Luteitalea sp. TBR-22: one gene and its partner. The protein of the gene in region 1 interacts with the protein of each later gene in a pairwise test. Links are inferred from orthologs where the notes say so. Each region holds a gene or a part of one and is shown in the gene's direction. Other genes may lie near its edges. The genes, in order: TBR22_RS16870 and mrdA.

Region 1 (3,279 bases):
CGGCCCTGGCGGGTACTACGGCGGCGTCCGCCCGCGGACCGGCGACGACACCACGCGTGAACTGCGCGGCGGGATTGGCCCCACGCGCGTCGGTCCGGCCTCGCCCGGCTATGGCGGCCCCACCCCGCCGCCCGAGGATCCGTACGAACGTGCGCAGCGCGCGGTCGCCCCGCGCGGCCGCCCGCGCACCGAAACACCGCCTGCCGCCCCGCCGGCCGCCGAGACGCCGTCCTCGCCCCGGCAGCGCACGCCGCCAGCCCCACCGCCGGCGACACCGTCGGCCGACGCCCCGGCGGCAGCACCGCCTCCGGCCGCGCCGCCGGCCGATTCCGCGCCTCCGCCACGCGCGTCCGGCGCCACCAACGGTCGGCGCGCGGTGCCGCGCCCCTGAGGGGGGCCTTGGGCCTTGGGCCTTGGGCCTTGGGCCTTGGGCCTTGGGCCTTGGGCCTGCCGTGAGCCTTGAGCCCTGAGCCCTGAGCCCTGAGCCGTGAGCCTTGAGCCTTGAGCCTTGAGCCCTGAGCCCTGAGCCCGAGCCCCGAGCATTCCCGGCATTACCATGATCTGAGTGGCCACCTACGTTGTCCGCGTCGCCCGCCAGGCGACGGTCTTCCTCCTCTTCCTGCTGACCATCGTCCTCGGGGCGGTGAGCGGCGTGCTGTTTGCCTTCGCCGGTGACCTGCCGCAGATCTCGGCGCTCGACGACTACGCGCCGAGCACCATCACCCGCATCTACGCCACCAACGGCGAGGTGATCGGCGAGTTCGCCACGCAGCGCCGCACGGTGGTCACCTACGACGAGATCTCCCCGCTGCTGCGGCAGGCAATCGTCGCGGCCGAGGACAAGGACTTCGACAAGCACGTCGGGCTCTCGGTGCCGCGCATCCTCGCGGCGCTCGCCAAGGACGTCCTCGAGCGGCGCAAGGCCGGCGGGGCGAGCACGATCACGCAGCAGCTCGCGCGCAACCTGTTCCTCAACTTCGAGAAGACCTGGGAACGCAAGATCAAGGAAGCGATCCTCGCGATCCAGATCGAGAAGCGGTACACGAAGCGGGAAATCCTGACGATGTACTGCAACACGATCTACTTCGGGCACGGCGCCTATGGCGTCGAAGCCGCGTCGCGCCTGTACTTCGGCAAGTCGGCCAGGTCGCTGGCGCTCGAGGAGGCCGCCCTCATCGCCGGAATCATCCAGGGCAACGTGCGGCAGAGCCCGTACATCAACCCCGAGGCGGCGGCGCGCCGACGCAACTACGCCCTGCAGCGGATGGCCGAGGAAGGCTTCATCACGCAGGACGCCGCGCGCAAGGCCATCGCCAGTCCCATCAAGACGGCTGGCCTGCCCACGCAGCAGTATTCTCCGGCGCCCTACTTCGTCGAGGAGGTGCGGCAGCAGCTCGAGGCGCGGTTCGGCGCCAAGCAGCTGTACGAGAACGGGCTGTCGGTGCAGACGAGCCTCGACCTGCCGCTGCAGCTGGCCGCCACGCGCGCGCTGCAGCACGGCCTGCGGCGCCTCGACCAGCGCCGCGGCTTCCGGGAGCCGGTCAACCTGCTCGCGGCAGGCGCCGACCTCGACGCCTACCGCCACCCGCGGTGGCAGGGCCCCATGGTCGTCGGCGACGTCGTGCCCGCCGTCGTCACCGGCACCACCGCCACCGAGATTCAGGCACGCGCGGGTCGCCTCGACGTGCGGATCCCGAAGGCCGGCTTCGACTGGACGGGCAAGGCCAGCGCGTCGGCGCTCGTGTCGCGTGGCGACCTCGTGCAGGTGCTCCTCGAGCAGGTCGAAGACGGCGGCCACACCGCCGTCGGGCGCCTCGACCAGGAGCCTGAACTGCAGGGCGCCGTCGTCGCGCTCGACAACCGCACGGGCCGCACCCTCGCGATGGTCGGCGGCTTCGACTTCGACCGCAGCAAGTTCAACCGCGCGATTCAGGCGTCGCGGCAACTGGGCTCGACCTTCAAGCTGGTGGTCTACACGGCTGCCATCGATCGCGGCTACACGCCGGCGAGCACGCTGCTCGACGCGCCCGTGTCGTTCCCGGGCGGTGCCGGGTCACCGGCCTACGCGCCGATGAACTACGACCGCACGTTCCAGGGGCCGGTCTCGCTGCGCCGCGCCCTCGAGCAATCGCGCAACGTCCCCACCGTTCGCCTGATGAACGCGCTGGGACCCAAGCAGGTGATCCAGTACGCGCAGAAGCTGGGGATCACCTCGCCGATTCCGCCGTACCTCTCGAGCGCCCTCGGCGCCGGCGAGGCGACGCTGCTCGAGATCACGAATGCGTTCTCGTTGTTCCCCAACCAGGGGGTGCGGATGACGCCGTACCAGATCCTGCGGGTCACCGACCGGGAAGGCAACGCGCTCGAGGAGAACCGTCCGGTGCCCACCGAGGCCATCCGCGCCGACACCGCCTACGTGATGACCAGCCTGCTGCAAGGCGTCGTGCAGCACGGGACGGCGGCGCGGGCCGCCGCGCTGCAATGGCCGCTCGGCGGCAAGACCGGCACCACCGACGACTTCACCGACGCGTGGTTCATCGGCTTCGATCCCGACATCACGATCGGCGTGTGGGTGGGCTTCGACACCAAGCGCCCGATCGGCCAGGGCCAGAGCGGTGCGGTGGCCGCACTGCCCATCTGGATCGACGTGATGCAGCACTGGGTCGAGCGCCAGCGCAAGGTGCTCAAGGCGGTGCCCGAGTTCCCCGCCCCTGGCAACATCGTCTTTGCGACGAGCGAGACGGGCGACAAGGAAGCGTTCATCGCGGGCACGGAACCGGGCGCGGAGATTCGCTGACGCGAATCTCCCCCGGCTCGGTCCCCGCCGATCCCGGCATTACTCCTCGTCGGGTGAGGCCGTGCCCAGCGTGCCGCTGGCCTTGGCCATCAGGTAGGTCTTGATGAAGCTGTCGATGTCGCCGTCGAGGACGCGCGTGACGTCGCCTTCCTGGTACTTGGTGCGATGGTCCTTGACCATCTGGTACGGGTGCAGGACGTAGCTGCGGATCTGGCTGCCGAAGGCAATCGCCTGCTTCTCGCCGCCAAGGCGATCGAGCTCGGCCTGCTGCTCCTTCAGCTTCATGTCGTACAAGCGTGACCGGAGCACCTTCATGGCCACGTCCTTGTTCTTGTGCTGCGACCGCTCGTTCTGACACGAGACGACGACGCCGGTCGGCAGGTGCGTGATGCGCACGGCCGAATCGGTGACGTTGACGTGCTGGCCGCCCGCGCCGCTCGAACGATACGTGTCGATGCGCAGGTCCTTCTCGTCGATCGTGA
Region 2 (3,187 bases), 410 kb from region 1 along the record:
AGGCCAGCGGCGGGGCGTCGCCCACCGTGGCGCCACCCCAGACCCAGGCGGCACCGGTGGGACCGGCCGGGACCGTCGGTGCCCCCAGCGTGCCGGCGACGCCGGCCGGGCCCGTCCCATGACGCGCCTGCTGTCGGTGGGGGCAGCGCTGCTCGCCGCGCTGATGCTGCAGACGGTGGTCGGCTACCAGCTGTTCGGCCGCCTGATCGCGATGGACCTGGTGCTGGTGGTGGTGGTCGGCACCGCGATCTTCTTCGGCCCCACCGCCGGCCTGGTGGCCGGCACGGTCGCCGGGCTCTGTCAGGACGCGCTGTCGGGCGGCGTGCTGGGCGTGGCCGGGCTGGCCAAGACGCTGGCCGGCTTCGTGGCCGGGGTGGTGGCCACGCAGTTCATCGTGAGCGGGATCATCCCCCGTGGCGTGGTGTTCTTCGCCATGACGTGGCTGCACGGGGTGTGTTTCCTCGGGCTCTACGCGATGATAGAGAGACACGGCATCGGGCGGCCCTGGCGGCAGATCCTGGTGCAGAGCCTGCTCAATGCGCTGGTCGGCGTGGTCGCCACCCAGGCCATCGAGCGAGGACCCGAGTGGTGGCGCCGGCGCCAGTACACGCGGCGCCACGAGGGACGACGAAGGCTGGCGCGCTGAGCGCGCCGTGAAGACGGGTCGAGCATGATCGCCGAGGAACGCCTGAACCTGCCGTTGCGCCTGCGCGTGCTCCAGTGGAGCCTCGCCGCGGTGTTCCTCGTGCTGGCGATCGCGTTCTGGTACTTCCAGGTCGCCCGGCACCAGCAGTTCCTCGAGATGGCGGAGAACAACCACCAGCGCGCGCTGCCCCTGCAGGCGCCGCGTGGGGTGCTCTTCGACCGGCGCGGCGCCGTCCTCGTCGAGAACCGCTACGCCTTCAACATCTCCATCGTCCGCGAGCAGGTGTCCGACCTGGCGCGCACCACCCGCCTGGTCGCGCAGTTGACCGGCACGCCCATCGAGTCGATCAGCGAGGCCCTCGAGCGCAGCAAGCGGCTGCCGACCTACCGGCCGACGGTGGTGATTCGCAACGTCACCGAGGCGCAGATTGCCGCCGTCGCCGCCCACCGCCTCGAGTTGCCCGGCGTGATCGTCGAGAAGACGCCGACCCGCCGCTACCCGTCCGAGTCGATGGCCGCGCACCTGATCGGGTACGTCGGCGAGGTCACCGACGCGCAACTGGCGCGCCCCGAGTATCGCGAGATCCCGGGCGGCGCCATCGTCGGGCAGGCCGGCGTCGAGCAGACCTACAACCCGTTGCTGATGGGCAGCGACGGCGCGCGTCACGTGGTCGTCAACAGCCGCGGCCGCGAGATCGACGTGCTCGGCGAAGAGGAGCCGGTCGAAGGCCGTCGCCTGCAACTGACCATCGACGCCGACGTGCAGCGCGCCGCCGAGGAGGCCTTCCGTCACTACGGGTTCCGCGGCGCCGCGATCGCCCTGGCGCCCAGGTCCGGCGAGGTCCTCGCGCTCTCGAGCCTGCCGGCCTACGACCCGAACGCCTTCGCGGCCGGCATCGGCCGCGCCGAGTGGAACGGCCTGCTCACCGACCCGCTGCGCCCGCTGAACAACCGGGCGATCCAGGGCCGGTACTCGCCCGGGTCGACCTTCAAGATCGCCGTCGCGGTGGCCGGGTTGCAGGAACACGTGATCACTCCCGACACGCGGATCTTCTGCGGCGGTGGCGCCTCGTTCTACGGACGGTTCTTCAAGTGCCACAAGGCCGGTGGTCACGGGTCGGTCGCGATGCGGGAGGCGATCGAGAAGTCCTGCAACGTGTACTTCTACACGCTGGGCAACATCCTCGGCGTCGACCGGATCCACAAGTGGGCGACCGCGCTCGGCCTCGGCGAGATGAGCGGCATCGACCTGCCGCACGAGACCCGGGGCATCATCCCGTCGACGGCGTGGAAGAAGCAGCGCACCGGCGAGAAGTGGTACGCGGGCGAGACGATCTCGGTGTCGATCGGGCAGGGGCAGGTGTCGGTGACGCCGATCTCGCTGGCCGTGATGATGGCCTCGGTGGCCAACGGCGGCACGCGCATCGTGCCGCACCTGGTGCGCGCGGTCGACAACGGGAAGGGCTGGGAGCAGTTGCCCGCCCCGGAAGGCCAGCACGAACTGGGGATGGAGCCGGCCAACGTCGACGTCGTCCGCGAAGGCCTGTGGATGGTCGTCAACGGCGCGGGCACCGGCGGCCGCGGCCGGATCGTCGGCTACGACGTGGGCGGCAAGACGGGGACCGCGCAGGTGATCTCGAACCAGGGGAAGGCGCGCGCCAAGGGCGACCGCGACCTGCGCGACCATGGCTGGTTCGTGTTCTTCGCCCCGGCGAAGAACCCGACGATTGCCGGCGTGGTCTTCGCCGAGCACTCCGAGCACGGCTTCAACGCCGCGCCGATCGCCAAGTTCATGATGGAGACGTGGTTCGCCAAGGAGGAGGGCCGCCCGCTGCCCACCCTCGGCCCACCACCGGCCGGCACGCCCGGCGCTGCCGGCACCACCGTGGTGGCGCAGCGCCCCGCCCCGCCGCGGACTCCGGCTGCACCCGTGGCCGCGACGCCGAGCACCCCCACGCACGCCTCGACGGGAGGCGCGCGATGAGGCTCGTCCGGATCGGCGAGCAGCGTTCCGCAATCCGCGCCCTGCCCGGCGCCCGGCGCCCGGTGCCCGGTGCCCGGTGCGGGCTGCCCGACTCCCGAGTTCCGGCTCCCGAGTCCCGGCTCCCGACTCCCGACTCCCGAGTCCCGACTCCCGACTCCCTTCCCCGGAGGCGTGCCTGATGTTCGAACAACGCCTCTACAAGCACCTCGACTGGTTCCTGTTCGGCGCGGTGCTTCTGCTGTGCGCGGTCGGGCTGCTGATGATCTACAGCACCACCTACGATCCGATCCGCGAGCGGGTCGGCCGCGAGTTCTACACGCAGTTGTCGGCCTGCGGCATCGGCCTGGTGGCGATGGCGCTGGTGCTGCTGATCGACTACCGCACGCTGTCGGAGTACGCGCCGGTGTTCTACGTCGGCGTCGCCGTGCTGCTGCTCTACGTGCTCTTCTTCGGTGTCGTGGCGGGCGGGTCGCGACGCTGGATCTCGCTGGTCGTCTTCAACCTGCAGCCGTCGGAGTTCGCCAAGGCGGCGCTGGCGCTCCTGCTGGCCACGTGGTT

Evidence for each region.
Region 2: the proteins of TBR22_RS16870 (region 1) and mrdA interact in binary tests that used the Escherichia coli proteins (3 or more experiments, as listed by UniProt). The link is inferred for Luteitalea sp. TBR-22 from one-to-one orthologs.

Annotation. Positions count from the first base shown.
Region 1 is NZ_AP024452.1:4,007,078-4,010,356, forward strand. The notes cover bases 215-3,181. They hold TBR22_RS16870 (penicillin-binding protein 1A), read left to right. Parts: upstream 215-565; coding sequence 566-2,797; downstream 2,798-3,181. Other genes in these bases: TBR22_RS16865 (DUF6600 domain-containing protein), read left to right, coding at 215-391. Outside these bases: more of TBR22_RS16865, read left to right, coding at 1-214. UniProt on the Escherichia coli protein: Cell wall formation. Synthesis of cross-linked peptidoglycan from the lipid intermediates.
Region 2 is NZ_AP024452.1:4,415,830-4,419,016, reverse strand. What follows is about bases 275-3,149. They hold mrdA (penicillin-binding protein 2), read left to right. Parts: upstream 275-670; coding sequence 671-2,629; downstream 2,630-3,149. Other genes in these bases: rodA (rod shape-determining protein RodA), read left to right, coding at 2,808-3,149; mreD (rod shape-determining protein MreD), read left to right, coding at 275-646. Also shown: rod shape-determining protein MreC, read left to right, coding at 1-122; more of mreD, read left to right, coding at 119-274; more of rodA, read left to right, coding at 3,150-3,187. UniProt on the Escherichia coli protein: Catalyzes cross-linking of the peptidoglycan cell wall. Responsible for the determination of the rod shape of the cell. Is probably required for lateral peptidoglycan synthesis and maintenance of the correct diameter during lateral and centripetal growth.